DNA from 3 places in the Psychrobacillus sp. FSL K6-1415 genome. Region 2 is predicted to be linked to each of the others. Evidence: riboswitches for the same ligand, from Rfam matches in the RefSeq annotation. Region 2 holds a riboswitch; each other region holds the start of a gene.
What was found. A riboswitch is a leader RNA that binds a small molecule or an ion and turns the genes downstream of it on or off. The one in region 2 is predicted to bind S-adenosylmethionine.

Region 1 (10,059 bases), 2.2 Mb from region 2:
CTTAGAAACTTATTAATACGCATTATAGACACCTACTTTTCTTATTGTATTAATTATAACAAAAGTTGAAACTAAATTAGAGTAATAGCGTAAATTAGGAAAGGAGTGATATAAATGAGCGTTGAAAAAAAGTTAGAACAAACATTTAATGAATTGAAAAAAACATTAGGTTGGGCCGTAGATAAACGAATAACCTTGTCACTTGCAGGGTACTATGTAACTTTAGAGAAGGATTTTGATGAAAATAGATATCGAGAGGTAGCGAGTCATTTGAAAAAGAGAGCAGGAATCTTCTCTGCTTTACGCTCCCACCTAAATCCTTTATTCGTTGCCACATTAGATGTTTCAGGGGCAGAACCAGAACAGGCAGTAAATCTGTTAATGGAAAAAGCAGATGCCTTAAAACAGTTTGGTTTTAAAGTGAATAGCTATACGTATTTGGCAGCACTCATGATGTCGGAGCAAAAAGATCAATGGCCATTTGAAATGAAAATGGCACAAAAATTAATGGATGATATGAAGGCACATCATCGCTTTCTAACATCTACAGATGATTATCCATATGCAATGTTCTTGGGCAAAATGGAAGGTGATACGGCTGTTCGAGCTGAAACGATGAACCGCTATTACAAAGAGTTAAAGCAACATAAATTCTATTCCGGAAATGAACTACAGTGGATGTCCCAGGTCCTTACGTATTCCAACCCAGAGTATGAAGAAAATATGGTGGGCAGAGCAGTAATTATCCGAGACGGATTAAAAAGCGTCAAAATAAAAACTTCTCAGGCACAATATCCGATTATAGGATTTATGGCAGCTTTAAAATTAGGGGAGGAACAATTGAACCAGATTGTAGCAAACTATGAATCCATTGCAAGTATGAAATTATTTTCATGGTATAAAGACTCAGCGCTCCCTATTGCTTTTGGATTGTCCTTAAGATCCTCAAAGGAGGCTTATGCAACTGCCGCGATTTCCATGGCAACTTCGCTAGAGCTTATATTACAGGCGCAACAAGCTATTATGATTTCTACTATTGCAGCTACTAGCGCTGCAACAGCATCAAATTCTGGCTCAGATTAATGAACATGCTATACTAAACATAGATTATCTATATAAGAGGAGTTAGAATAATGAACACCAATCCAATGAGTCAATCAAGAACTATTCAAACACATTTAATATTACCCCCGGATACAAATCATCACGAAACAATTTTTGGTGGAAGAGTGTTGGCATTTATCGATGAGATTGCAGCCATATCTTCTATGAAACATGCACAAGGTGCTGTAGTTACAGCTTCTATTGATTCTGTAGACTTTCTTTCATCTGCAAAGGTGGGAGATGTACTAGAGTTAGAAGCAGTTGTTTCTAATGCGGGGCGTTCTTCGATGGAGGTTTATGTTCGAGTAACATCAACAAACCTAATTACTGGGGAAGAGAAACTAACAACAGAATCTTATGTAACGATGGTCGCAGTTGATGATAATGGGAAGCCTATACCAGTACCAGGCATACATCCAGAAACTGAAGCTGAAAAACGTCTTTATGAAACAGGACCTGCTAGACGTGCTCATCGAAAACAACGCTTAGAAATGAAATACTAAAAGAGTAGGAAGTGGCTAAGTGCTAAAACAAATTGATGAACTATACAAATATCTGATGATTACGCTGCTCGTCTTATATTTAATCAATTCGATTTATCTACAAGAAGTTACTATCACTTTCACAGCAATAATACTCGTCGTTCTTTTGGAATTAACGAAACATCGTCACCATATTAAACAACTAACCTATTCCCAGCTATCTATTATCGGTATCGTATTACTAGCAGGTATTGCTGCTATCATTTATGTGTTAGTTACAATTCAAATTTTCTTAGAACCTATAGGTCTACCGGAAAAAACGGAAAGTGTCCTGTACTTTGTATGTATTGTAGTAGGTATATATATTCTGTGGTATTTTATCGGTAAGCTATTTGGAAGAGCGTTAGAGAAACAATGAACCCCCGTAAAGACTTTAGGTTTATAGTCTTTACGGTTTTTTTTGATCATATTGTAATTGTGTTTTCTATATTATTTGAAACTATATCCTCTATTTCATCGTATGATAATTAGAGGTGAATACTTTGAAGCATATTTACGAAAAAACAGCCAAATATACAAAGTTTGGATCGATACTTTTAATAGGAATATACATAGTTTTACTGATCGTTTTAAAAGACGTTATGTGGAAAGACTTTGAAAATCATTTTGCCATTGGTTTTGCGTTATTTGTTTTGTATAGCTCATCTTTTTTCTTTCAACATGCATCAGAAAAGTTGCCGGATGAGAAGAAAATAGACAGCGATTATTACTCAGCTGATTTTCCGATTCAAGAACTTAATTTTCAACGAGATGTTTCACTAATCCCTCAAACTTATTTAGTATCCAGTACAGGTGAACGCTTATATAAAATCAACCCTACTGAAGAACAGCCTTTTCGAAGGAAACTATCGACATTAAATATTTTTAAAACGGGTATGTTCTTTCCAATTACTTATCAATTAAAAACAATGGACGAGAAGTTAGTTTCTAAATTCACCATTAAAAATAGGCTGAAATTTTTAGAAATAAAGGTGTGTAACCATAATAATCTGCATGTAACTACTATTGTTTTGCCATCAATGTCCATAAAAAATAGAGCTATTGTATTTGATGCAAATAACGAAAAGTTGCTTCAAATGGAAGCTAAAAGTATGTATGGAGATATTGATGTGAATGACTTAGACGGCCATAGATTAGCTAAGTATCGGTTTGGAATATTTCCATATGCTACACATCCTGCCTTTGAAGTACAGGCGATGAATATTCATGTGTCCCTAGCGCATAATTTGACACATGAAGAAAAACTTACATTTACAGCATTGTTTTATTATTGGACAGCCAATCAATAAAAAATGAATAATACCGCTATGATTTCCTCTACCATCAATTAAGTGAGTTTTAATACAAATTAAAGCAAGTCTCTATGAAAGCACGATGAATATGAAGAAGCATTTATTACACAACTATTACATTTCTGCACATTTAAGTTTTGAATGAATAAAGAGTTTTGGAAAAATTATCCGTTTCGCAAGTAATAGACAATAGACCACAAGTAAATATTGACTTAGAGCAAGTAAACTATTCTTGACTGCAAGTAAGCCAGAGATGGAAGCAAGTAAACAATAGGCAAGAGCAAGTAAAGATAAACAGAATTAAATTATTCATGAAAAAAAGAAGATCTAGCAAAACGTCTGTCCAAAGCTCTTCGAAAACAATAGAAATAGATTTTGATCTTAAAGGACCGAGCGTCTTTTGTCAGTTTTGCTTATGTTAGTCTTTAAACAAGTTAAACCACCCTTTGTACTTGAACCAACCAAGCATTGAAATAGCAATGAGAGCTATAGCGCCCAACACTACAAAATAACTATATTTCCACTCAAGCTCGGGCATGTTCTTGAAGTTCATTCCATATACTCCCACGATAAACGTTAAGGGGATGAAAACGGTTGATACAATCGTTAGTATCATCATAATACGGTTCATCCGACTAGAATTTATCGACATATGACTATCCCGGATATCGGCGGTAAGTTCACGGTTCGATTCAATCATCTCTGTCAGTCGTATTAAATGATCGTAAATATCTGCAAAATAGGTGTGCTCAGTTTGTTGTAAATTCATTCGTTCTGAATTTAAAATTCGATAGAGTAAATCTCTCATAGGAATAACTGTACGTCTTAAACGTAGCAAATCTCCTCGAAGATCGAACACCAAATCCATAGAAAAATGGCGCATATCATAAGTGAGCTTATCTTCTACAGCATTTAAATAGTCTTCAATTTTGTAGACAATCGGAAAATAGGCATCCACCACTTTATCGACTATATGATAAGTTGCATGGATAGCACCTCTATCCCAGCCTTGTGGATTTTGTCTAATACGCTCTCGTGCCTGCTCCATTTCATGCATTGGATGGAAATGAAATGACACTACATAATCCTGACCTACAAATATATCTAACTCTTCTGCCTCTAATGTCTCCTCGTTAAGCGTATGTAAAACAAAGAAGTTGTATCCATCATAATAATCTACCTTAGGTCGCTGCAGTCTTTGTAGGCAGTCTTCAATAGCGAGTGGGTGAAAATGAAAAAAAGAACTAAGTATAAGCTCCTCTTCCTTGGAGGGCTCACCAATATCAATCCAGTACCATTCAAACTTTTTTTGTTTTATATCCTCTAATGGAAAGTCACTTACTATATCATGATCGGTCGTTATACCAATCGTGCGAATCATAGGAATCCCTCACTTTCATCACAATCTCTTTTCTTATTAATTAAAATGTATAACCTTTTATTCAGTGTCTGTCTAGCTCCAACGCTTTTCTAGGTTTCCATAGACGCTTGCACTTTTCTTATTATCTCATAGTCTCCCTGTTATAATGAATCTAAAACAAAGGAGAGGTAGTATGGAAAAAAATAATTATGAAGCCTTAATCCCGAATCGCATATTTGTAGGAGGCGTAGATGGGGTTGAACCTCTATTAGCTAATGAACAAATAGATATTATTTTCGACCTAAGGGTTGCATCTAAAGATCATCCTGCTGAAAATTTAAAGGTACATCAACCGATTTTGGATGGACAAAACGAACAGGTTGATTCAATTAAAGCTGGTATCCATGAAGTCGTTCAAGCATATAACCAGGGTAAAAATGTCTACTTTCACTGTAATTCAGGTGGTGGAAGAGCAGGGACAATGGCTGTTGCCACTTTGATGGAGTTAAATCTAGCAGAAACAGTAGAAGAAGCAGAAGAAATGGCCAAAGCAATTCGATCAAAGATAAACCTAAAAGAGGACCAACGAGATTCATTAAAAAGAATATATTCTAAATAAATCAAAAATTATTGTTGACTTATATAATTTCTATTTGTATACTAGGCATTAATCAAATAAAACAACTTTCTTATCAAGAGAGGTGGAGGGACTTGGCCCTATGATACCTCAGCAACAGGCAATTATGTACTGTGCTAATTCCAGAAGCGTTAGCTTGAAGATAAGAAGAGAATAATCACTGGTGACGTGTAAACCTCTTCTTGTTTCTAAGAAGGGGTTTTATTTGATTTAAACTATAAAAATAGGGGGAGAAATCAAATATGTCATCGGAATTATTAAAAGCCTTCAACACTTTAAAAGAAAAGCAGTGGGTAGATTTAACACATATATTCGGAGCAAACTCACCACATTTTTCAGCTTTTAAGGCAGCTGAAATAGACACATTGTTTAATCATGACGATGGATTTTTTGCACAAAGCTTTCAATTTGCAGGGCAATATGGCACGCATATAGACGCACCAATTCATTTTGTTAGAGATTCTCGTTACTTAGAAGAACTGGAATTAAAAGAACTCGTATTACCATTAGTTGTCATTGACCAGTCTAAGGAAGCTGCTGAAGATAATGACTTTACTTTATCAGTGGATGATATTTTAACATTTGAAAAAGCACATGGAAAAATCGAAGAAGGCTCATTTGTCGCACTTCGTACTGATTGGAGTAAACGTTGGCCAGACGAAAAAGCATTTAATAATAAAGATACAGATGGTAATAATCACGTACCAGGATGGGGAATAGAAGCATTAAAGTTCTTATTCCAAGAAAGAAAGGTTAAAGCTATAGGACATGAAACATTTGACACTGATTCAAGTGTGGATTATCTAAAAAATGGCGCATTACATGGAGAATATTACGTGCTTGAACAAGATACTTACCAAATAGAGCTATTAACGAACTTAGATAAGCTCCCTGCAAAAGGAGCTATTATATTCAATATCGTTCCAAAACCAGAGAAAGCCTCTGGATTCCCAGTACGATCATTTGCTATTTTACCATAAAAGGAGATGGATAAATTGCCAGTTAAAACAGCTATTCAAGCACCATTTAGAGCAGACCATGTAGGAAGTTTGTTAAGGCCAGAAAGTTTATTAACCGCGAGAAAAGAATACAAGGAGGGAACGATTACTAGAGAACAATTAAAAGCAGTTGAAACTAAAGAAATTCAAAGAATCGTTGATAAGCAAATCGAGGTAGGTCTAGAGCTTGTGACAGATGGAGAGTTTCGTCGCGACTGGTGGCATTTAGACTTCTTAGAGCATTTAAATGGTTTTGAAGGGTATGTACCCGAAAAAGGGTATATATTTGAAGGGATAGAAACAGAGAAATACGAAGTTCGCAATATCGGCAAAATCTCTTTCAACCCAGATCATCCATTTATCCAAGACTTTATTGATTTTAATGAGATTGTAGCTGGTCGTGCTGTTGCCAAACAAACTATCCCAAGTCCTAACCAATTGTTCCATCCTGGAATCCGAGATGAGAAAGTCTATCCAGATGTAGAAGAATTTGCAAAGGATGTAATTGCTGCTTATCAAGAAACTATACAAGCCTTTTATAAGGCAGGAGTTAGATATTTACAAATTGACGATGTTTATATTGCAGGTCTTTCTTCTCCAGATATTCCATATAAAGAAGGAGAAAGAGAATACTTAATAGATCTCGCTCTAAGGGTCGTCAATGGTATCCTAGAAAGTAAACCAGCAGACTTAGTAGTCACGACACATCTATGCCGTGGAAACTATCAATCTACTTGGGCTTTTGGTGGAAGCTATGCTTTGATAGCTCCGACATTATTTGCAAAAGAAAAAGTGGATGGATTCTTCTTAGAATACGATGATAATCGTTCTGGAGATTTTCAGCCCCTTGCTCATATACCAAACGGAGGAGCAAAAGTAGTTTTAGGTATTTTCACCTCTAAAACAGGTGAATTAGAAAACAAGGACAACATTCTTGCTCGAATTGAAGAAGCAATTCAATATGTACCATTAGAGCAACTAAGTATTAGTCCTCAATGCGGCTTTGCTTCCACCCATCACGGTAATAAGCTTACCGAAGAACAACAATGGGAAAAACTAAAATATATTGTTGATATCTCTAAAGAAGTTTGGGGTTAATCTGTGTAACATCTCGATTACATTCCATACTCATTTGTTGAAGACTGTAAACGAGTAAAATATAACTTTCTTTCTCGCATCTCATTTGATAATGGGTAAGAAAGTAACTTAACAAAAATGCCAAGGGAATAAAACCCTTGGCATTTTTGTTATTTTTTTATTTTCATTGCTTTTGCTTCTGCTTTTAATGCCTTCAAAAGCGAAATAATCATTAGTAGCATTACAAACGAAAATGGTAAGGCAGCAATAATTATTGTATTTTGCAATGCATCCAACCCATTAACGGATAACAATATAATTGCAATTACAGATAGTGCAAATCCCCAAGCAAGCTTTACTTTGTTCGGTGGTGTCAGTGATCCATTTGTCGACTGCATACCAAGAACGAAAGTAGCAGAATCTGCTGAAGTAATGAAAAAGGAACTAATTAATATAACTGCAAATACAGAAATAACGGTAGAGAGGGGCATCAGGTTGAACATTTCAAAAATCGTCAATTCGGTCGAGGCTTGAGCTAAGTCGGAAACTCCTCTTTTTTGAAAATCGATTGCTGTCGTACCAAAAGCCGAAAACCAAAAGGCTCCTAGTATAGTAGGAGCTACAAGAACACCTGTGACAAACTCGCGAATCGTGCGTCCTTTAGAAACTCGAGCGATGAACATACTAACAAATGGTGCCCAAGAAATCCACCATGCCCAATAGAAGATAGTCCAGTTATTAAGCCATTCACGATGTCCAGCATTTAATGGAGACGTTCGGAAGCTCATTTGTACGATATTTGCCAAATAACCCCCAAAAGAATCCGTTAACATATCAAAAATTAATAATGTTGGTCCAAGTATGATGACAAACCCAAGTAGAGCAAGAGCCAATATCAAATTCGTATTGGATAAATATTTTATCCCTTTACTTAATCCTGACCAAGCGGACATTACGAAAAGAACAGTGACAACCGCTATAATGATAATTTGAGACATAATCCCAATTTTAAAGCCGAATAAGTAATTTAACCCTCCGTTAATTTGAACTGCACCGAATCCGAGAGAAGTAGCAACACCGAACGCTGTAGCGAAAACAGCTAGCACATCCACAAGTGTACCCCAAGGGCCTTCCATCTTTTTGCCGAAAATCGGCTTCAATGTAGAAGAAATTAAGCCTGGTTCCCCTTTGCGGAACTGAAAGAAAGCAAGAGACAGGGCAACTACTCCATACATTGCCCAAACATGGAATCCCCAGTGGAAGAAAGTTTGGCGGAGTGATTCTTTAAAAGCTGCACTAGTATTTGGCTCTGTTGTCGCAGGATCGATGGCATAATGTGATAAAGGTTCAGCAGCACCATAAAAGACAAGCCCAATTCCCATACCGGCAGAAAATAGCATAGCAATCCAAGTAATAGTTGAAAACTGTGGACGATCTGTATCTTTTCCGAGTCGGATTTTTCCGTATGGACTAAAGATGAAGAAAATGCTTAACGCTAGCATAAACGTCATAAGTATCATGTAGTACCAACCAAATGACGAAGCAACAAAATTCTTAATAGTTGTGGTAATAGCCTCGAAACTTGCGGGAGCTAAAGCCCCGTAACCGACCGCTAAAACTATTAAACTCATTGTAATATAAAATACCTTTGATAATTTTTTCATGTTTCCCCCTACATAATTAAAGTTAAACAGTTAACTATACTATAAAATGGTATCAAATCAACCAATACACTTTGTCCCGATTCTTTTAAGTATTTCCATTTTAGATGATATTGAAACTTCTATTTCGTAATGAAAGCTAAAATAGCAATTTTTATTTTTAATTTAATGGAGATGTTTGTCTAGTTTGCTTGCTGTCCTCTTGCATTTACTAATAGTAGTGCAAGAAGGAGGTGAATTAACCATGAATCAACATCGTCAACCCTGTTCCTGTAATTCCTGTCATCAAACGCAGTGGCATCAACCAGCTGCGCAACCAGTTGTTTGTCCCCCGCAATACCGAGTGCGTGATTCGTTCTCACCAAGAATGCAACCTGTTATCCACCCAATTGTAAATGTGAATAGAGAACATATCGTAAACGTCCCTCAACATTTTTACACAGTGACCAACCAAAATGTAATGGCACCTGGAAGCCAACAGGCATTTCCTATGCAACAAGGACAGTTTCCACAACAATCTTTTGGTCAGCCATTTGGACAACAGTTTGGGCAACAACAATTCGGACAGCAACAGTTCTTCCCAGGTCAGAATAGATAATTCATCGATATTGTAGTTTCTTCTACGTTATTTAGAAAGTACGAGCAAATGCCTTTTGTAAAAAGTGCATTTGCTTTTTTTATTTAACTTACTAAAAGCCTTACATTTTCTTTAAAAGTATTCGCATAAAATAATATCTATGTATTTAGATATATTGTAATTTTCAGTATATTTTGATAAAGTTTATAATTATTTCGGTTTTCAAAAAGAAAAATAGAATGATATGGGGGAGTAATATGAAGTTATTTTTATCAGTCGATATGGAAGGGATTACTGGTTTACCAGACTATACGTTTGTAGAGTCTAATAAGCATAATTACGAACGGGCGAGACGTATAATGACCCAGGAAGCTAATGCAATTGTAGAAGGTGCTATATCAAAAGGTATAAAAGAAATATTAGTCAATGACAGTCATTCTAAGATGAATAATCTTCTCGTAGAAGAATTACATCCAGATGCATCCTTAATTACAGGAGATTTTAAGCCTTATTCAATGGTGCATGCGCTAGACGAAACGTATTTAGGAGCAGTGTTCGCTGGTTATCATTCGCGTGCTGGACAACCGGGTGTCATGAGTCACTCGATGATTTTTGGGGTTCGGAATATGTACATAAATGATGTAGTGGTTGGAGAACTTGGATTAAATGCTTACGTAGCAGGCTATTATGGGGTGCCTGTTATTATGGTGGCAGGAGACGACGGTGCCTGTAGGGAAGCGCAAGATCTTTTACCCGGCGTAGTAACTGCAGTGATGAAAGAGTCTATTTCTCGTTCAGCTGTAAAAACGTT
Region 2 (10,059 bases):
AACTGAGAAATTAAAGAAGTGGATAAATTACGCTGACTTATTGTATTTAAAAACTTTTTAGTTGTAGGGTGTGTAGGGTTAGTAAATAGATTAATAGCTGTATTTTGTTCAACAATTTCTCCATTTTCCATGACATATACATGATCACAAATTTTTTGAATGACATTCATTTCATGCGTGATTAAAAGTATAGTAATACCTAATTCTCGATTTATCTTTAGAAGCAAATCTAATATGGAATCAGTAGTTTCTGGGTCCAGTGCGCTTGTTGCTTCATCACTAAGCAATACTTCGGGTTCCTGCGCTAGTGCACGGGCAATTGCAACACGCTGCTTTTGGCCACCAGATAACTGGTTTGGATAGTTTGTATGCTTGTCAGTTAATCCAACTATTTCTAAATATTGATCCACTCGTTTTTTTACTTGCGCTTTATTATATCCAAGTAGCTTAAGTGGAATGGCGATATTATCATAAACAGTTGCTGTTTTTAATAGATTAAATCCTTGAAATATCATGCCAATTTTATTGCGGGTTTCACGCAATTTAGGGAGGGGAAGGGAAGTAAGTTCAACACCGTTAATAAAAACTTTGCCTTCCGTTGGCTGTTCGAGTAAATTTACGCATCGAATCAGTGTACTTTTACCAGCACCGCTATATCCAATGACTCCATGAATTTCTCCTTTATTTACCTGAATATTTACTTGGTTTACTGCCTTTACTATTCCACTCTTGCTTTTAAATTCTTTCGATACATTTTCTAACTCAATCATTTACTATCTTCCTTTCTAAAGAAAACGCTACCGAAGTCGGTAACGTTTTCAAGTCCATTATTCGTCCCAGCTAGCTAATACAGAACCTTTAAACTCTTCTTCGATAAACTTTCGTACTTCTTCCGATTGATATGCTTTTACAAATTTTTGAATCGTTGGATCATCTTTATTTTCCGCACGAACAACCACAAAGTTTACATAAGGTGAGTTAGAAGATTCTAATAATATAGAGTCCTCTTTTGGGCTAATTCCTGCTTCAAGTGCAAAGTTCGTATTAATGGCAGCTGCATCTACTTCACTTAATTGTTTTGGTATTTGAGCAGCTTCTAGTTCAATAAATTCCAGGTTTTTTGGATTTTCTTCAATGTCATAAATACTAGCTGTTTCTCTTTTGTCTTCTTTAATTTTGATGTAGCCATGTTCTTCTAAAATGTATAGTGCACGCGCGCCATTCGTTGGATCATTTGGCAAACCAAAAGTTGCACCGTCTGGTAGATCATCAATTGACTTATATTTTTCTGAATATACACCCATTGGATTTAAAATTGTTTTTCCTACTGGTACTAAGTCAGTACTGTGATCCTCGTTAAACGTGTCTAGGAAAGGTTCGTGTTGATAGCTATTCGCATCTAAATCACCTTCTGATAATGCAGTGTTAGGTAGAATATAATCAGAGAATACTTTAAGTTCTACTTCTAAACCATCTTTAGCTGCCACTTCTGCAGCTACTTCTACAATTTGTTCATGTGGTCCGGCAGTTACTCCTACTACTATTTTGTCTTCATTGATTGCTTTAGCTTCTGACGCAGCGTCAGACCCACAAGCTGCAAGAGTTCCAGTTAATAATACCGTTGATAATAAAAAACCAATCTTTTTCATTTGTCATTCCTCCGAATAATTATTAAGAACGTTGTATAAATATAAAAGCCTCTCTTCCAGTAGAAAGAGAGGCGCATACATACGTTTGTCCTCTCTTATCTATCAAAACAAAATGTTTTGCAGGATTTAGCACCTTTCCATATACAAAAAATATATGGATGGTTGCCGAGCTTCATAGGGCCAGTCCCTCAGCTACTCTTGATAAGAGATATCAGCTATTAAGTTTTCCAACAGTTCATAAAATATAATTTACTACATCAAATTATTAAAGTCAACAGACTTTTTTTATAGTTGCATATATCATTCGAATTAGTTTATGTTTAATAACAATAAATAATTATACATAGGGAGTGTGTAAGCGTTGTCAAAAATTAGAGCAAATTATGCTGTAGGGCAGCTAGGGAAGATAGTGAGCGCACGTTTAGTTTATGGAACTGATCTGCTGGAAGGGATAGAGGAATTGTGTAAAGTAAATGGAATTCAATCCGCTACAATTCTTAGTTGTTTTGGTAGTTTTCAAAGATGTGGATTTGTGTATTTAGTACCAAATGAAGATTCCCCTATAGGTGTAGGATACAATAATCTTGTTGTGAAAGAGGGGCCAATTGAGTTCTTGCAGGGTACAGGAGTTGTATGCCAAAGAGATGATCAATTTGAAACGCATTTCCACGGTACAATATGTGACCAAAATGGCAATATTTTTGGTGGTCATTTTATTAAAGGTGAAAATCCTGTTATTACAGTAGACCTAGTGTTGGCAGAAACTGTTGATATGGAGTTTAAGAGACAGTTTGACGAAGAAACAGGAGCTAATCAGTTTTATCCTGTAGAAACGAATAAAGAAAAACCTAATCATCTACATAAATGAAAATTGCAGCCCTATATTAATGGGCTGCACTTTTTTAAAATAAATTAAGCTTTCCAATGCGTGTAATTGCTTCTCTTAATCGAACTTCATCCACTAATAAACCCACGCGAACATACCCTTCGCCGTATCCACCAAACCCATTACCAGCAGCAACTGCTACATCGGCTTCGTTCAAAAGTAAATCAGCAAAAGCTTCACTTGTAAAATTATCGGGAACAGGTAACCATGCGAAAAAGGAACCTTTTGGTGCATTCACCTGCCAACCAATACTGTTACAAGATTCAATAAGAGCATTTCGTCTGCCCTCATATAAATCCACTAATTCCTTTACACATTCTTGACTATTATTGAGTGCAACCGTTGCAGCATCCTGTACGGCAGGGAAGAGACTAACAAATAAGTGGTCTTGAATTATATTTATAGCTTCAATAATTTTAGCGTTCCCAACAGCAAAACCAACTCTCCAGCCAGCCATATTATACGTTTTGGACAATGTGTACATTTCAATACCTACGTCTTTTGCACCATCAGCTTGTAAGAAACTAATTGGCTTCTCTCCATCAAAACCTATTCCACCATATGCAAAATCATGGACAATGGCAATGTCCTTTTCTTTTGCCAACGAAACAGTTTCTTGGAAAAAGTCTAAATTAGCGATAGCGCCAGTGGGGTTATTTGGATAATTTAAGTACATAAGTTTAGCTTTTTGTTTTTGCTCCTCTGTTAAGGAACTGTAATCAGGAAGGAAATTATTTTCCTTGAGTAATGGCATCGTGTCAAACGCTACATTAGCAAGTCCTACCCCAGATAAATAATCAGGATAGCCTGGGTCAGGAAGTAGCATTAAATCATTTTCATTCATCAGTGCCAACGGGAGCTCTACTAAGCCAATTTTAGTGCCAAATAATATCGCTACTTCAGTTTCAGGGTCAATGTCAACATTATATTCTCGTTTATAGAAATTGGCTGCCGCTTTTTTAAATTCTCCAGTTCCACGAAATGGACTATACTTGTGGTTTAATGGATTGGCTGCCGCTTCCTGCAGTGCTTGTACAATATGCTCAGGAGTAGGCTGATCAGGATTACCTTGTCCAAGATTAATCACATCTCTACCTTCTAAAACTGCGTCTCCAACTTTTTTTACTAGTGTAGCAAAAAACTGTGAAGGTAGATTTTTTAAACGGTTTGAAAATTCCATGTTCGTAACCTCGTTTTCTAATAAGTTGCATTTGTTAGTCAAATCTTATAACCTTTTTATTATTATGTCTATAGGGGTGTCAAAAATGAGAATTGCATGTGTCCAATTAAATATAGCTTTTGGTAACCCAAAAGAAAATTTTAGAAAAGTAGAAGAAAAGATTCGGAAAGCAGCGATGTTAAATGCAGAAATCGTCGTACTGCCTGAAATGTGGAATACTGGTTATGACTTAACAAACCTTGAAGTAACAGCTGATATAAACGGAGAAGAAACTAAAAATCTCCTAACTCGGTTAGCTAGTGAGTTACATATTCATATTATTGGAGGCTCCGTTTCAACAAAAAAAAACAATCATTTCTTTAATACGATGTACGTAGTAAATAATATTGGAGAGCTGATTGCTGAATATGATAAAGCGCATTTGTTTAAATTAATGGATGAGCATCTATACTTAGAGGCAGGAACAAGCAAAAATATCTTCACGCTGAATGATGTCGAAATGGGTGGCGTTATCTGTTATGATTTGCGTTTTCCAGAGTGGTTCCGTGCCCATTCATTGGCAGGAGCGAAAATTATTTTTGTACCTGCTCAATGGCCGGCTACTAGAGTTGATCATTGGAAAATATTATTACAAGCTCGGGCGATTGAAAATCAATGTTTCATCGTTGCAGTAAACCGGGTCGGAGAAGATCCTAACAATTCATTTAACGGAAATTCGATGGTAATCGCACCATGGGGCGAGGTTCTTTGGGTTGGAGCTGATGAAGAAACAATAGGTTTAGTAGATGTAAACATGGATGATGTGGAAGAAGTAAGAAAAAGGATTCCGGTTTTTAAAGACCGTAGAGTGGACCTATATTAAAAGATATAGTGCTATCTGTATTGACGTACAGATAGCTTTTTTGTATGGTTTTCTAAAGGGGGAATTAAAATGGTAGAAATAATTCGCGCGATTCAAGATGAGTACCCGGAGGATTTTGCTTGGTGCTATGGTTGTGGGAGAATGAACAAAGAAGGGCATCACTTTCGTACAGTATGGGATGGAGAGCAAACAGTAACTATTTATGAACCGAAGGAAGGGCATATAGCGATACCTGGTTTCGTATATGGCGGGCTAATTGGGGCATTAGTCGACTGTCATGGTACAGGTTCTGCATCGCTTGCTCTACATCGAAAGAATGGATTTGAACCAGGTAGTGGAGAAACACCACCTCGCTTTGTTACTGGTTCCTTGCATGTAGATTTCCTAAAACCAACTCCGCAGAAAATTGTTCTAAAAGCAATTGGCCAGGTAGAAGAAATTCATCCTAAAAAATTCAAAGTTACTACAGAAGTATTTGCAGGAGAAGTTCTCTGCGCTCGTGGTGAAGTGATCGCTGTTCTAATGCCTGCATCTTTTGGGAAACAATAAATTATATAGAACCTGCTAATAAACAAATTGTTTTTATTAGCAGGTTCTTTTTTATTTTGGCTATGTTAAAAAGAAAGTGTTGATTTTCCGTGAGGTGGTATTGAAATATTCACTTTAACAAGCACAGCAGATTAATTGAAGAAGAAAAGCTAGCCACTTATGTCGCATTACGGATTCTATAAAATATTTTTATTCTTGGAAGGAATTCATTTGTGGAATAGAGAATTATAAAGTGAATGACAATACTATAGTAGAGGTGAGTAACATGGGGTTTCAGGCTGATAAGATATTCGTAAATTTAGCAGTAAAAGATTTAAATAAGTCTAAGGCGTTTTTCTCTAAATTGGGGTTTGAATTCAATGCTCAGTTTACCAATGAGCTTGCAGCAAGCATGATTATTAATGATAATATATTTGCTATGTTGTTAGTTGAAGAACATTTTAAGACTTTTACGAAAAAAGAAATCTCCGATTCTACAACAAGTAACGAAGCAATATTGGCATTATCTGTTGATAGTAAAGAAAAAGTCGTTGAGATTGTAAACAAGGCTTTAGAAGCAGGTGGAAAACCTTCAATGGAACCACAAGACCATGGTTTTATGTATGGGTGGAGTTTTGAGGATATTGACGGGCATCTTTGGGAGCTTTTTTTCATGGATGAAAGTTCAATGAATTAATTTATCCTAAAGACAAAGTAACTTACATTATACGATTGAGGAAGCTAGCACATGGTGTTAGCTTTTTTGTCGTAAATTATGAAGTTCTTGAGGAACAGAGTTAAAATTAAAAAGCTTTCAAGATCTATAAAATTACATAATAAAAATGAGATTGGACTGGTGCCATAATCAGAGTAGGATTAATCACTCATGAGTGCTCCTGGTATAGAGTGCGCCAGTCTGTGATGTGCCGTGGTCGTTGGAGTTAGACTAACAATGTGCTCTACGGTACCATAGTTGGTCGGCCATAATATTGTTTATTTAAAGTTGAATTATTTAAATGGGGCACGTAATTTACTGATAATCACTTCATTATGAAATTGAAATAAATAGTTCGAAATTAAGTACGTTTCATTTGATTTTCTATTTATTATCAAGCTAATCCTTAAGATTAAAACATTCAAAATTTGGGAATGAAAGGAATAGGAGGTTGATTTTAATGGATACATTATTATATTTTCTTTATGTAGTTTTATATACTGCGCTATTAATTTGGGGGTTATATGGCATAAGAAAGCAGGATTTAGCAAAATGGACAAGTGTCATCTATTTAGTGATCCTACCATTGATCTATGATAACGCAATACTTGCTACAGGTAAGTGGATTGGAGAAGGGGAGTTATTGGAAAGCTTAAACTTTTCTCGTTTTTGCTTACATGCTTTAATCACACCATTACTTGTTATGTATTCTTTAGGGACATTGCAGGAAAGTGGTATCAAATGGGCAAAGAAAAAGTGGTTATTTATTTCAGGTATTATATATACGATTGGTTTAATGATATTAGAATTTTCTAAAGAGGTTGTTGGATTAGACATTGAAGTAGTGAAAGAATACGGGGTAATAAGCTATTCAAATGTTAAAGAATCAACTGGTCCCCCTGTAATGGTGTTATTAGTTACTATCATTCTCATTGTAGCAAGTGCAATCTTGTGGAAAAAAACCAAATGGCCAGTTTTCTTTGTAGGTGCCGTAGTTATGACTTTTGGAAGTGCAATACCTATAGATGTAGAAAGTGGAGCAGTGACGAATGCATTTGAATTATTTTTGATATTTACTTTGATATGGACTAAGAGACGTTTTATAACAAATGAGCTAAATGTTAAATAGTTTCAATATAAAAGACATACTAAATTTTAGTATGTCTTAAAAAAATCATGCTTTTACAATTTGATCGATAGGAACTGCTTCTTTCGGTTCTGGAACTTTTGTTAAAATGATAAATCCGATGATGAACAAGATTACTAGACTAAATACCCCATATGCTGAGTTTCCGGTTAACTGGGCAGTGATTCCTACTAATAATGGTCCAATGATAGAGGCAAACTTTCCGAAAATATTATAAAATCCAAAAAACTCGTTTGAATTCTCTTTTGGAACTAATTTACCAAAGTAGGATCTACTTAGCGCTTGAATACCGCCTTGAGAAGTTGCTACGAGCATTGCTAAAATCCAGAAATCTACAATAGTATCTAAGAAAAATGCATATGTACATATAATTATATAAACTATTATTCCAACATAAAGCATTTTCTTTTCAGAAAATTTAGTAGCTAATTTTCCATATAGTATAGCAAATGGTGCAGCAACAACTTGTGTGGCAAATAAAACTATAAGCAACCTAGTAGATTCCAAACCTAAATCAGAACCATATGCAGTAGACATGGAGATGATAGTACCTACGCCATCAATATAAAAAAAGTAAGCAAGTAAAAACAAAAAAAGAGCCCGGTATTGTCGTATTTCTTTAAAGGTATTTCCTAATCGTTTGAAACTTTCTAAGATGATATTTCCTTCTTTTTCGACAAAGTGAATTTGTTTCACGTTTTTGAACATCGGAATAGAGAATATTACCCACCAAGCTGCTGTTATAACGAATGCTAGTCGGCTAGCATTCGTTGTTGAAATAGGGATAATTTCCTTTCCGGCTAGCAAAATAATAATGATACTAAGTAAAAAGGGAATAGTGGACCCTATATAGCCAAAACTATAACCACGTGAAGATACTTTATGCATACGTTCATTATTAGTTACATCTACGATAAAGCCATCGTAGAAGACATTCGCTCCTGTTGCACCAAGTGCTGCAAGTGTATAAAAGATTAATAATAATAGCCAATTATCAAAAGGTACGAATGCTAGCATTGTAGTAAACGTAACACCTAATACAAAGAAAAAAGTAAAAAACTTTTTTTTCATCCCACGATAGTCTGCGATTGTTCCTAGAATTGGGCCTATCATGGCTAATATAAAAGTGAAAATTGCAATCGTATATCCAAGATAAGCTGTGGAATCTGCTGCATTTACCCCGCCTGCTGTAGCAGATTCTTTATAAAAGATAGGGAAAACAGCTGTAGTAATGATGATTGAATAGGCGGAAGAGCCCCAATCATAAAGAGACCAACTATTCTCTTCTTTTGTGAATTTTTTCAATATATTCATCCCTCCAATCATTGTTATAAATTATTGTACATCAAACAAAACAGGCTTAGTAGAATAATTCAGAAAAATAACCTAAATTTTACAAAGAAAGTTAAAAATAATTACATGAACATTGTCACCTTCCAATCAAAATTTACATACTTTTAACATTCGACGGGTGAAATTAGGAATAAACTATATTTGGAGGAGTAGAAAATATGGAAACTAAAAATGAGCAGAAAGCAATAATAGACATTGGGTCCAATTCCATCCGCTTAGTGGTATTTAGCTATAGTAGAGTCAAGGGTTTAATAGAGCATCTAAATATTAAAACTGTAGCACGATTAAGTATGCATATTGATGAAGAAGGAAACTTAAGTTCTGAAGGTATACATATTTTAATCGAAAATTTATTAAAATTTAAGGACATATTAAACGATATTTCTGTGACGAACGTGTTTGCAGCTGCTACGGCTGCTATAAGAGAAGCAAACAATTGTGAAATGGTCTTACTTGTGGCCGAGAAACATACGGGGATTCAAATTTCTTTATTATCTGGAGAACAGGAAGCTTATTATGGTTATTTAGCTGTTATTCATTCAACTAATATAACTACAGGTGTAACGATAGATATGGGTGGAGGAAGTACGGAAGTTACATATTTTGAAAACAAAAAGATAAAATTTTCACACAGTTTTTCATTCGGAGCTGTCTCTTTAAAAAAGAAATTTATACAGGGTAGTTCAATTACATTGGAAGAAAAGGAAAATCTTATTGCTTATGTGTGGGAACAATTTCAAGGATTACCTTGGTTACATAACTTACAAGCACCTGTGGTTGCTATCGGTGGTAGTGCACGAAATTTAGCGCAGGTGGATCAGCAACGCAAGAACTTTGCACTAAATGGGATACATCAATATGAGTTAAGTGCATCGGATTTACAGGAGATTAGCTATGAATTTGCTCAATTTTCCTTCGAACGTTTAAAGAAATTAGACGGTCTTTCCGCAGATCGAGCGGATATTATTGTGCCTGCACTAGAAACCTTTCGGATATTTATGGAGGTAGTAAAAAGTTCAGCTTTTATTTATAGCAAAAAGGGTTTACGGGAAGGAATTATTTTAGCTCATCTTATCGATCAATTTCCTGATGATTTTAAAGTAAATGATGTGATTAAGAATGCTATCCGTCATGTGTTAGGAAAGTTTAATATGAATGAAAATGAATCACTTCATTTGTTTGGAATATTTTCTTCTATATATGATAAATTCATGCAGTGGGGTTTTATAGCACCACTTGACAATAAGAAGTTACATCTACATGCATTCCAACTATTTCATATTGGTAAGGAAATTGAGCAAGATGCGTATAGTCAGCAAACTTTTCATATTATAACCAACTTAACAATAGATGGTATATCTAATGAAGATCGTTTAAAAATTGCCTTAATTGCCTCATATAAAAATAAGGGTACATTTAAACAATATATTGAACCCTATCAACATATTATTAGTACTATGGAAAGTAAAAAGCTTCGAGATGTTGGAGCATTAATTCGCTTTATAAAAGGAATAAATGTACTAGGAAGATCTCCTATAAAAGATGTATTCCTCACAAAAACTGCTGCAAATACTATCGAATTTATATTTTTAGTTTCTGAAAAATACATGTTAGAACAATACCAAGCGGAAAAATTAAAAAGACATCTTGAAAAAATAGTTGATATGGAAGTTAAGTTGAAGTTTGTAGACATGGAGGAAATTCAGGAATGAATGACGGAGCGGTACAAAAACATCCTT
Region 3 (10,059 bases), 1.1 Mb from region 2:
ACGGTATCTATCGTATAGAGTAGCGTTAGAGCCCCCGAAATTGTATCTTCGGGGGCCTGCTCCATGAATAGGAAAGTAGCTTTTCTCTAGTTATCCAAAAATGCACTAACGTGTTTCTAGAAGTTGTAGAAGAGCGACGGACAGATAAGCGCCATAAAATTACCAAAAAAATGATGCTGGTTGGTTGTGACGGACGTCACAACCAACCAGCATCACTAAAAATTCAATCGGCAATAATATAGCAACAAGTTAGTCCAGAGCATTTCGGAAACGTTGGAAACAGGTTTTGAATTTAAAGGGTGGGCATTTTTTTTGAGTCTTAATTTCTTAATTCGAGGTTGAATCCTTAGTCACCGTTCAAAATGATTGCTCATCTCTTACAATATTATGTATGATAAAAAGAAAAAGGTGGTACAACATGACTATTCAATATTATGGCTATCCTAAATGTACAACGTGTAGAAAAGCGAGCAAATGGTTAAAGGACAATGATATAGAATACATAGACAACCATATAGCTGAAAATCCTCCAACTAAAGATTTGCTTCAAAAAATGTTCGAAGTAAGTGGCTTAGAACTCAAAAAATTCTTTAATACTTCTGGTATGAAATATCGAGAACTTGGTCTAAAAGACAAGCTTCCAACGATGTCAGAAGATGAGCAATTAGCCTTGCTTGCTTCTGATGGAATGCTTATTAAACGTCCAGTTGTTTTTGATGGTGAAAAATTAACGCTAGGCTTCAAGGAACAACAGTTTGAGGATGTTTGGAAGACTTCTTAAAGTCACTTGTTTTTACTATAAAAATATGTGAATATAGTAGATGAATGTATTATTAATGGAGAGGGGTATATATATGAACGCACCTAAAGATTTAAAATACTCAGCAGAGCACGAATGGGTAAAGACTGAAGGCGGAAATATCCGTATCGGTATTACTGAATTTGCACAATCAGAGCTTGGAGATATCGTGTTTGTCGAGCTTCCACAAGTCGGAGATGATATTAAAGCAGGAGATCCATTTGGTAGTGTAGAGTCTGTAAAAACTGTCTCTGAACTGTATGCACCAATAAGCGGTAAAGTAGTAGATGTAAATACAGAATTAGAAGATAACCCTGAATATGTAAACGAATCCCCTTATGAAAATGCATGGATGATTGTTGTAGAGCCAGCTGATGTAACGGAAGTCGATGGTTTACTTTCTCCAGAAAAATACGAAGAATTAATTTCAGAATAATTATGAAAACGCCGCTTAATGTCGGCGTTTTTTTCATATAATATTGGAAAGGGCATAGTTGGGAGAGATGCTGAATGGCTATTGTCTTTAGTGAAAAAATAATTATAGTTGAGGGAAGATCAGATAAATTAAAGCTTTTAAAATTACTTGATGAATCAACAGAAATTATTTGTACAAACGGAACGATATCCAATGTAAAGCTAGAAGAGATTTTAAGTCCTTACGACGGTATTCCTATTTATGCGTTTTTAGATGCGGATAGATCAGGCGAGCAAATTCGCTCCATCGTCAGGAAAGAATACCCTGAAGCTATTCATCTATATACCAATCCAATGTATTGTGAAGTGGCGACTACACCGTTCAAAGTTTTGGCATCCATATTAAAAAGTGTTAATATAAAAGTGAAAAGACAATATTTACTTTAGGATGATGTAATGTGAATGAATGGACACTTGAACAGTGGAACGACCATAAGAACAGTGGTCAGCTTACAATGTTCTATATTTATACACCCTTATGTGGAACATGCCAAGTTGCAAGTAAGATGATGCAAGTTGTACAAGAGATGATGCCTTTTTCAATTGGCCAAGCAAATATTAACTATCTAGAGAATTTTGCAATGGATTATCATATTGAAAGCGTGCCATGCCTGATAATCGCTAAAGGTGGAACTGTATATAAAAAGATATATGCATTTCAATCAGTTCCATTTATATTAGAGACAATAAAAAGTATTGACGAGCAAGTAGTCGTGTGATAACATTCGATATACCAACAAATTAAATAGTGTTACTCTTATTAAGAGTGGTGGAGGGAAGTGCCCTATGAAGCCCGGCAACCGTCATGTAAATGAAATGGTGCCAAATCACGCAAAGCTGTTGCTTTGGGAAATGAGAGAATGGATGAACGTTATTAAAATAAATAACTTAAAACCCTTCTGCTCTTTTGCAGGAGGGTTTTTTTAGATAGAAATGGGAAGTATATGTATTTACATAGTAACTGTTGACGCATTGAGTAGTTTTAAAATGCAGGATTAAAAATTCATACAATATTTCTTGAAGATAGATAGACAATTGAGCATTTCGTAGAAAGGTGGCAAGTTTCCCATGATTAGTTTAAATAATGTTTCGAAAAAATTTAGCACGAAACAAGGTACAATCGTTGCAGTTGAAGAGGTGAATCTTGACATAAAGAAAGGTGAAATTTTCGGCATCATTGGATACAGTGGTGCAGGAAAGAGTACACTTATTCGATTATTGAATGGATTAGAAAAGCCAACTTCGGGTCAAATTATCGTCAACAATCAAGATATTACTAAGATAAATGAAGTGAAGCTTCGTCAAGTAAGACAAAAGGTAAGTATGATTTTCCAACACTTTAATCTGTTATGGTCAAGAACGGTTGCGGAAAATATTGCTTTTCCATTAGAAATTGCTGGTGTTCCACAAGCACAACGTTCTTCGAGAGTAGAGGAACTAATTGATTTAGTTGGTTTAGAAGGTCGCGGACATTATTATCCTTCACAGTTATCAGGAGGACAAAAACAACGTGTCGGAATTGCGCGGGCATTAGCCAATCGTCCAGAAGTGCTTCTCTGTGATGAAGCAACCTCTGCGTTAGACCCAGAAACTACAGACTCAATTTTAGACTTATTAGTTAGTATCAATGAAAAATTAGGGCTGACAATTGTATTGATTACCCACGAGATGCAGGTTATTCAAAAGATTTGCGGTCGTGTTGCAGTAATGGAAAAAGGTCATGTAGTAGAAGAAGGAAAAGTACTAGATGTATTCCAAAACCCGCAACAACCTATTACGAAACGTTTTGTCTCGCAAGTAAGTGATTCCAATAAAGCAATACAAACAATACAGCATTTAAAAGAGCTATATCCAAATGGCAAGCTGATAAAGCTAGTATTTGTTGGAGAGCAAACAGAACAACCAATATTGTCGAGACTTATTAAGCAATTTGATTTAGAAGTCAATATTGTCCAAGGTAATATTTCGCATACACAAAATGGCGCATTTGGTACCTTAATCCTTCAACTAGAAGGAGATGCATTATTGGTGGATGAGGCCATCCGCTATATACATGAACAAAAAGTAAATACAGAGGTGATCAACAATGATTAATGATTTATTTCCTAATGTTGATTGGCCAAAAATGTGGGAAGCAACCGTTGAAACATTATATATGACTGCAGTATCTACTATACTGACAGCAATTATTGGGCTAGTGCTCGGTCTTTTACTTTTCTTAACTAGTCCTCATCAAGCATGGGCGAACAAGTTAGCGAACTGGTTAACAGGAGCTTTCGTTAATATATTCCGTTCCATTCCATTTATTATTTTGATTATTTTATTAATCCCATTAACGAAGTTTTTAGTTGGAACAATGCGTGGGCCAAATGCTGCATTCCCAGCTTTAGTTATTGGAGCTGCTCCATTTTACGCTCGTATGGTGTTGATAGCTCTACGAGAAATTGATAAAGGAGTACTAGAAGCAGCTAAATCGATGGGCGCTAAAACTTCTACTGTTATTTGGAAGGTTCTATTGCCAGAATCTATGCCCGCATTAGTATCAGGTATTACGGTTACGGGGATTTCACTAGTTGGTTATACAGCTATGGCCGGTATTATCGGTGCTGGGGGACTAGGAACGCTAGCATTCTTAGATGGATTCCAAAGAGGTAGAACAGATGTAACACTTGTTGCCACAATACTAATATTAATCATGGTATTTATAATTCAGTGGATAGGCGATTTAATTACTACAAAAATAGATAAACGATAATAGGTGTAAACGAGAGTACTCGATCACATAGAAAACATAGGTAAAAAGGGAGAGATTTGAAAATGAAGAAGTTATTAGCTGGAGCTTTATTATCAGTGAGTGCATTAACACTTGCAGCGTGCGGAGAAGAAGAGGGTAGTAAACTTGTAATAGGTGCATCGAACGTACCTCATGCAGTTATATTAGAAGAAGTTAAACCAATTCTTGAAGAACAAGGAATTGAACTTGTTGTAGAATCGTATCAAGATTATGTATTACCAAACAAAGATTTAGATTCAGGTGACTTGGATGCGAATTATTTCCAACATATCCCTTACTTTGAGTCACAAAAAGCTGATTTTGGATATGATTTTGCTAACGCTGGTGAAATACATATTGAACCAATCGGTTTATATTCTAAAAAATACGGTTCTATTGAAGAGCTTCCAGAAGGTGCAACAATTCTAATGAGTAACTCTGTTGCAGATCACGGTCGTATTCTTGCTATGTTAGAAGCAAAAGGACTAATTAAATTAGCAGATGGTGTTGACAAAACAAAAGCTGAAGTGAAAGACATCGTTGATAATCCTAAAAATCTTGAATTTGACGCTAACTATGAATCAGCACTGATGGTTCAGTTATATGAAAACGAAGAAGGCGATGCAGTATTGATCAACTCTAACTACGCAATAGACGCTGGTATCAATCCATTAGAAGATTCTATTGCAATTGAAGAATCTAATGAATCTCCATATGTGAATATCATTGCTGTAAACTCAGGTGATGAAGACAATAAAGAGATTAAAGCTTTAGTAGAAGCATTGAAATCTGAAGAAATTCAAGACTTCATCCTAAGCGAGTGGGGCGGATCTGTAGTACCAGTAAAATAATAATATTATTTGAGGAAACAGACATCTTCGGGTGTCTGTTTTTTTTGTGCAGGCGAATGGCGAAAGCCCAAAAGGAAGTCGCAACCGCCCGCTCGAGTATTTTAAGCGCCCGAACCAACCTGCTATCCGCCCGGGGGGAGGACGAACGCCTGAGAGGAAGTCGCAACCGCCCGTTCGAGTATTCTAAGCGCCCAGGCCAACCTGCTATCCGCCCGGGGGTAGGACGAACGCCCAAGAGGAAGTCGCAACCGCCCGCTCGACTATTTTAAGCGCCCGAACCAACCTGCTATCCGCCCGGGGTAGGACGAACGCCCGAGAAGAAGTCGCAACCGCCCGTTCGAGTATTCTAAGTGCCCAGGCTAACCTGCTATCCGCCCGGGGGTAGGACGAACGCCCGAGAGGAAGTCGCAACCGCCCGTTCGAGTATTCTAAGTTCCCAGGCTAACCTGCTATCCGCCCGGGGTAGGACGAACGCCCGAGAAGAAGTCGCAACCGCCCGATCGACTACTTTAAGCGCCCGAACCAACCTGCTATCCGCCCGGGGGGAGGACGAACGCCCGAGAAGAAGTCGCAATCGCCCGATCGAGTATTCTAAGTGCCCAGGCTAACCTGCTATCCGCCCGGGGGTAGGACGAACGCCCGAGAAGAAGTCGCAACCGCCCGATCGAGTATTCTAAGTGCCCAGGCTAACCTGCTATCCGCCCGGGGGTAGGACGAACGCCCGAGAGGAAGTCGGAACCGCCCGTTCGAGTATTCTAAGTTCCCAGGCTAACCTGCTATCCGCCCGGGGTAGGACGAACGCCCGAGAAGAAGTCGCAATCGCCCGATTGAGTAGTCAAAGTGCTCGAGCCAGTCTGGTATCCGTCCAGCAGAAACTGAGCACTAAAAAGAGTCAATACCGCTTTTCAAGCATTCTTTATTCACCAATCTGCACAATAAAAAAATTTAGTCTAGAAAAGACTAACTATTCGTGATATTGTGTTGAAGAGGTGATGATAATTTGATAATTAAACCGTATTCCCCTTCAAAATATGTAGCAAGAATGTCTGATTTAATAGAAAGACTTTCTCCGCAACATCCACAATATACAAGAATTTCTAAAGAGATAGGTGCTATTAAAGCAGGAGATTATGGTGAAGAGGTTATTTACAAAGTGCTAGAGCAAATGAAAATTCCATATAGATGTTATATTTTTCACAAGGTGTTTCTCTTTGCGGAATTTGCATTTGAATTAGACTTCCTGATAATAACCCCATATGGAGTAGTAATTCTTGAAGTAAAAAACATCATTGGGGAATTAGAGTTTTCGACTAATCCATCACAACTTATCCAACGAAAAGAGGATGGAAGAATAACTAAATATCCTTGCCCCGCAAATCAGTTGAATGAATATAAATATCAACTTTCTCAGTTCTTCCTCCAGTATAATATTTCAGTCCCAATTCATGGTGTAGTAATCTTTGCGTCTCGTAATAGTTTTGTTAAACATTCAGTCAGCGGCGTTAAAATAATGTATAGGAATGAAATGCGTTCCTTCCTACGACATTTCCCCGAAAATAGTTCAACCCTAAGTCAAAAAGAAATGGAGAAAATAAAAGAAGTAATTCTAAGAAGTACCTATTCGCCTCCATCCATTCCTCTTATCGAACATTTCTCAATTTCACTTAAAGATTTAAAGCTCGGAGTAAAATGTGAAAGCTGCGGATTTATTGGAATGCAGAAAATAGCCCGAACTTGGTATTGTCCTACTTGTAAAGAAAACAATTCATATGCACACAAAAAAGCAGTTTCCACTTATTTTTCGCTCTGTAAAGAAACTATTACTAATAAAGAATGTAGAGAGTTTCTACTTTTAAACAACAGGTATGAAGCAAAAAGAATTCTATCAAGCTCTGACTTAGTAAAATACGGAAAAGGCTCTAATACTTACTACACGAACTACAGTTCAAAAAAATGTTAATAGAATATTATGTATACTACTAATCCTATTCACTTTAATAAGTGACTGTGCTAAAGTGTATAAATGTTATTAATAATACATTTGTGCATATGAGGAGGACATCGTATGAAGAGGTTTGGGTTATTGCCGCGAATAGTGATAGCGATAGTATTTGGTGTTTTATTGGGACTAGTTGTCCCTAAAATAGTGGTAGAGATAATGGCTACTTTTAATAGTATTTTTAGTGCCTTTTTAGGGTTTATTGTTCCTTTCATTATTATTGGGTTTATTGTTCCAGGGATAGCTAAGCTTGGAAAGGGTTCTGGTAGATTACTTGGTATTTCTACGGGAATTGCCTATTTATCTACCATTGTAGCAGGCTTGATAGCATTTTTTGTCGCATCAAATTTACTGCCTAAGTTTATAGGTGGTAAAGAGAGTGTTAAGTTAGAGAATCCGGAAGAATTTTTAATTGGGGGCTTATTTGAAATGCCGATACCTCCGATGATGGATATAATGACAGCATTAGTTTTCTCATTCATTATGGGGATTGGGATTTCCAAACTAAAAGGAAACATGTTACAAAATGCATTTGAAGAGTTTAGCGAGATTATTGAGAAGGTAATCTCTTATGTTATTATCCCATTATTACCGATACATATTTTTGGAATCTTTATGAATATGGCGTACGGTGGACAAGTGGCTAAGGTTTTATCGGTTTTTGGAGTCGTGTTTGTCATGATTATTGTGCTGCATCTTGTCATGCTTTTATTACAATATACAGCAGCTGGTACGGTAACTGGGAAAAACCCTTTGAAACTCTTAAAAACAATGTCCCCAGCTTATTTTACAGCTTTAGGTACACAGTCATCAGCTGCAACAATTCCGGTGACGCTAAAGCAGGCTCAGCAAACTGGTGCTTCAGCTAAAGTGACAAACTTTACGATTCCTCTATTTGCAACAATCCACTTGTCAGGGAGTACGATTACACTTGTCTCTTGTTCAATCGGTGTATTGCTTATAAATGGACAGGATATTATGCTATCTTCATTTGCACCTTTTATATTTATGCTTGGTGTAACGATGATTGCAGCTCCTGGAGTTCCAGGTGGAGCAGTTATGGCGGCACTGGGATTATTGGAAACAATGCTTGGATTCAACGGGGCAATGATTGGATTAATGATTGCACTATACATTGCACAGGACAGCTTTGGAACGGCGACAAATGTAACTGGTGATGGAGCACTTGCGATTATCGTAGACAAATTTTCAAAAACTGCATAAGTTATTAAAGAAATATGTTTAAGACCCAAATAGTTGGGTATATAAATGATGAACTTAAAAACAGAGAGGGATGATTCATTATCAGTTCGGAAGACTTACCTTATACAGAACAGATGGACCACGCATTTAGAGGAGTACATGGTTTTGGATATGATGAATTGAGACAAAGTCAAGAACTAAGATTGCAAGTTGAAAACAAACGGCAAGAGGATCATGAAAAATGTATGCAATTAGCGGCTAAACTTGATGCCCAAGCATTTAGGGGATAATATACAAGAGTCCACGGAGAATTTCTTCGTGGATTCTTTTTGTTTTCACTAGCTTCATAGTGAAATCGATTCTCATTTAGACTATTCTTAATGAAAATAAAGAAAGATTACTATTTACCTAATAATTTCGTTGTAAAGTCAAGAGAAAACAGGAAATCTGTATATTCTACAATATTAAATAGAATATGCTCCAAAAGATTTGCAAGGTACTTCAGTTTGGGTTAAGATTAGAATGATAATAAATTAGAATGGTTATACATTCATATTTACTTAATGGAGGTTATTAAATGTCGACTTTAGTTATTAAAGATTTACACGTTGAAATAGACGGTAAAGAGATTTTAAAAGGTGTTAATTTAACAATTAATACGAACGAAATTCACGCAGTAATGGGTCCTAATGGTACAGGTAAATCTACTTTAGCTTCTGCTATTATGGGTCATCCAAAATATGAAGTTACATCTGGTTCAATTGAATTGGACGGAGAAGATGTTTTAGCAATGGAAGTAGACGAACGTGCTCAAGCTGGTCTATTCCTGGCGATGCAATATCCAAGTGAAATTACTGGAGTTACAAATGCTGATTTCCTACGTTCAGCGATTAATTCACGTCGTGAAGAAGGCGATGAAATCTCTTTAATGAAATTCATTCGCGAGCTTGATAGCAAAATGGAATTTTTAGAAATGGATTTAGATATGGCACAACGTTATTTAAATGAAGGATTCTCAGGCGGGGAGAAAAAACGTAATGAGATTCTTCAATTAATGATGTTGCAACCCAAATTTGCTATTTTAGATGAAATTGACTCTGGTCTTGATATCGATGCATTAAAAGTTGTTTCTAAAGGTATCAACGAAATGCGTGGAGAAGGATTCGGAAGCTTAGTAATCACTCACTATCAACGTCTTCTTAACTACATCACGCCAGACCATGTACATGTAATGATGCAAGGACGTGTAGTTAAATCCGGTGGTCCTGAACTTGCTCAAAGATTAGAAGCAGAAGGATACGAATGGGTAAAAGAAGAGTTAGGAATTGAAGACGAAACAGTTGGACAAGAAGCATAAGAAAGGGGACGAATCAGCATGACGGTTGAAACAAAATTGGCATTAACCGAGCAAGATATTCGCTCCTTTTCAGAAGGTAAGCAAGAACCAAGCTGGATGACAGAACTTCGTCTGAAAGCATTTGGTGAACTTGAAACACTTCCGATGCCAACACCAGACAAAACAAAAATTACTAATTGGAATTTCACAGAGTTTCCAGTTCATACTGTAGATAGCAGTAAATTTACTTCTTTAAACGAACTACCTGATGAAGTGAAAGCAGTTGTAAATGCGGATGAACAAAAAAATATTTACATCCAACATAACAATACACCTGCATTTCTTTCATTATCAGAAGATCTAAAAGCTAAAGGTGTTATCTTAACTGATATATACACTGCAATTCGTGAGCATTCTGATCTTGTTCAACAATACTTTATGACCGACGGTGTCAAAGTAACAGAACATAAATTAACTGCACTTCATGCTGCATTATTAAACGGTGGTGTATTCTTATACGTGCCTAAGAATGTTGTAGTAGAAGAACCAATTCAAGTTATTTATTTACATGACGATAAAGCAGCTTCACTTTTCAATCATACTTTACTAGTAGCGGATGAAAAT

Region 1: it holds a riboswitch for S-adenosylmethionine, as region 2 does, so the genes downstream of both, MKY60_RS20370 (cyclase family protein) here and MKY60_RS08855 (MetQ/NlpA family ABC transporter substrate-binding protein) in region 2, are expected to answer to the same signal.
Region 3: it holds a riboswitch for S-adenosylmethionine, as region 2 does, so the genes downstream of both, MKY60_RS14145 (methionine ABC transporter ATP-binding protein) here and MKY60_RS08855 (MetQ/NlpA family ABC transporter substrate-binding protein) in region 2, are expected to answer to the same signal.

Annotation. Positions count from the first base shown of each region.
Region 1 is NZ_JBBOOQ010000001.1:4,124,553-4,134,611, reverse strand. Features, by position in the region: gene rluF (23S rRNA pseudouridine(2604) synthase RluF) at 1-23, opposite strand, end outside; gene MKY60_RS20400 (DUF4003 family protein) at 115-1,083, shown strand; gene MKY60_RS20395 (acyl-CoA thioesterase) at 1,134-1,607, shown strand; gene MKY60_RS20390 (hypothetical protein) at 1,627-2,004, shown strand; gene MKY60_RS20385 (hypothetical protein) at 2,129-2,935, shown strand; gene corA (magnesium/cobalt transporter CorA) at 3,357-4,319, opposite strand; gene MKY60_RS20375 (protein-tyrosine phosphatase family protein) at 4,492-4,917, shown strand; SAM riboswitch class I at 4,985-5,084, shown strand; gene MKY60_RS20370 (cyclase family protein) at 5,178-5,915, shown strand; gene MKY60_RS20365 (5-methyltetrahydropteroyltriglutamate--homocysteine S-methyltransferase) at 5,931-7,031, shown strand; gene MKY60_RS20360 (glycine betaine uptake BCCT transporter) at 7,181-8,674, opposite strand; gene MKY60_RS20355 (hypothetical protein) at 8,916-9,269, shown strand; gene MKY60_RS20350 (M55 family metallopeptidase) at 9,506-10,059, shown strand, end outside.
Region 2 is NZ_JBBOOQ010000001.1:1,900,945-1,911,003, forward strand. Features, by position in the region: gene MKY60_RS08850 (methionine ABC transporter ATP-binding protein) at 1-770, opposite strand, end outside; gene MKY60_RS08855 (MetQ/NlpA family ABC transporter substrate-binding protein) at 828-1,649, opposite strand; SAM riboswitch class I at 1,742-1,857, opposite strand; gene MKY60_RS08860 (PPC domain-containing DNA-binding protein) at 2,011-2,517, shown strand; gene MKY60_RS08865 (pyridoxal phosphate-dependent aminotransferase) at 2,552-3,715, opposite strand; gene MKY60_RS08870 (carbon-nitrogen family hydrolase) at 3,801-4,577, shown strand; gene MKY60_RS08875 (PaaI family thioesterase) at 4,647-5,126, shown strand; gene MKY60_RS08880 (VOC family protein) at 5,392-5,802, shown strand; gene MKY60_RS08885 (phospholipid phosphatase) at 6,281-6,949, shown strand; gene MKY60_RS08890 (MFS transporter) at 6,995-8,275, opposite strand; gene MKY60_RS08895 (Ppx/GppA family phosphatase) at 8,479-10,032, shown strand; gene MKY60_RS08900 (RNA degradosome polyphosphate kinase) at 10,029-10,059, shown strand, end outside.
Region 3 is NZ_JBBOOQ010000001.1:2,955,429-2,965,487, reverse strand. Features, by position in the region: gene MKY60_RS14165 (arsenate reductase family protein) at 419-781, shown strand; gene gcvH (glycine cleavage system protein GcvH) at 855-1,235, shown strand; gene MKY60_RS14155 (toprim domain-containing protein) at 1,310-1,660, shown strand; gene MKY60_RS14150 (thioredoxin family protein) at 1,672-1,992, shown strand; SAM riboswitch class I at 2,028-2,132, shown strand; gene MKY60_RS14145 (methionine ABC transporter ATP-binding protein) at 2,342-3,367, shown strand; gene MKY60_RS14140 (methionine ABC transporter permease) at 3,360-4,028, shown strand; gene MKY60_RS14135 (MetQ/NlpA family ABC transporter substrate-binding protein) at 4,091-4,897, shown strand; gene MKY60_RS14130 (nuclease-related domain-containing protein) at 5,940-6,857, shown strand; gene MKY60_RS14125 (dicarboxylate/amino acid:cation symporter) at 6,963-8,120, shown strand; gene sufC (Fe-S cluster assembly ATPase SufC) at 8,677-9,456, shown strand; gene sufD (Fe-S cluster assembly protein SufD) at 9,475-10,059, shown strand, end outside.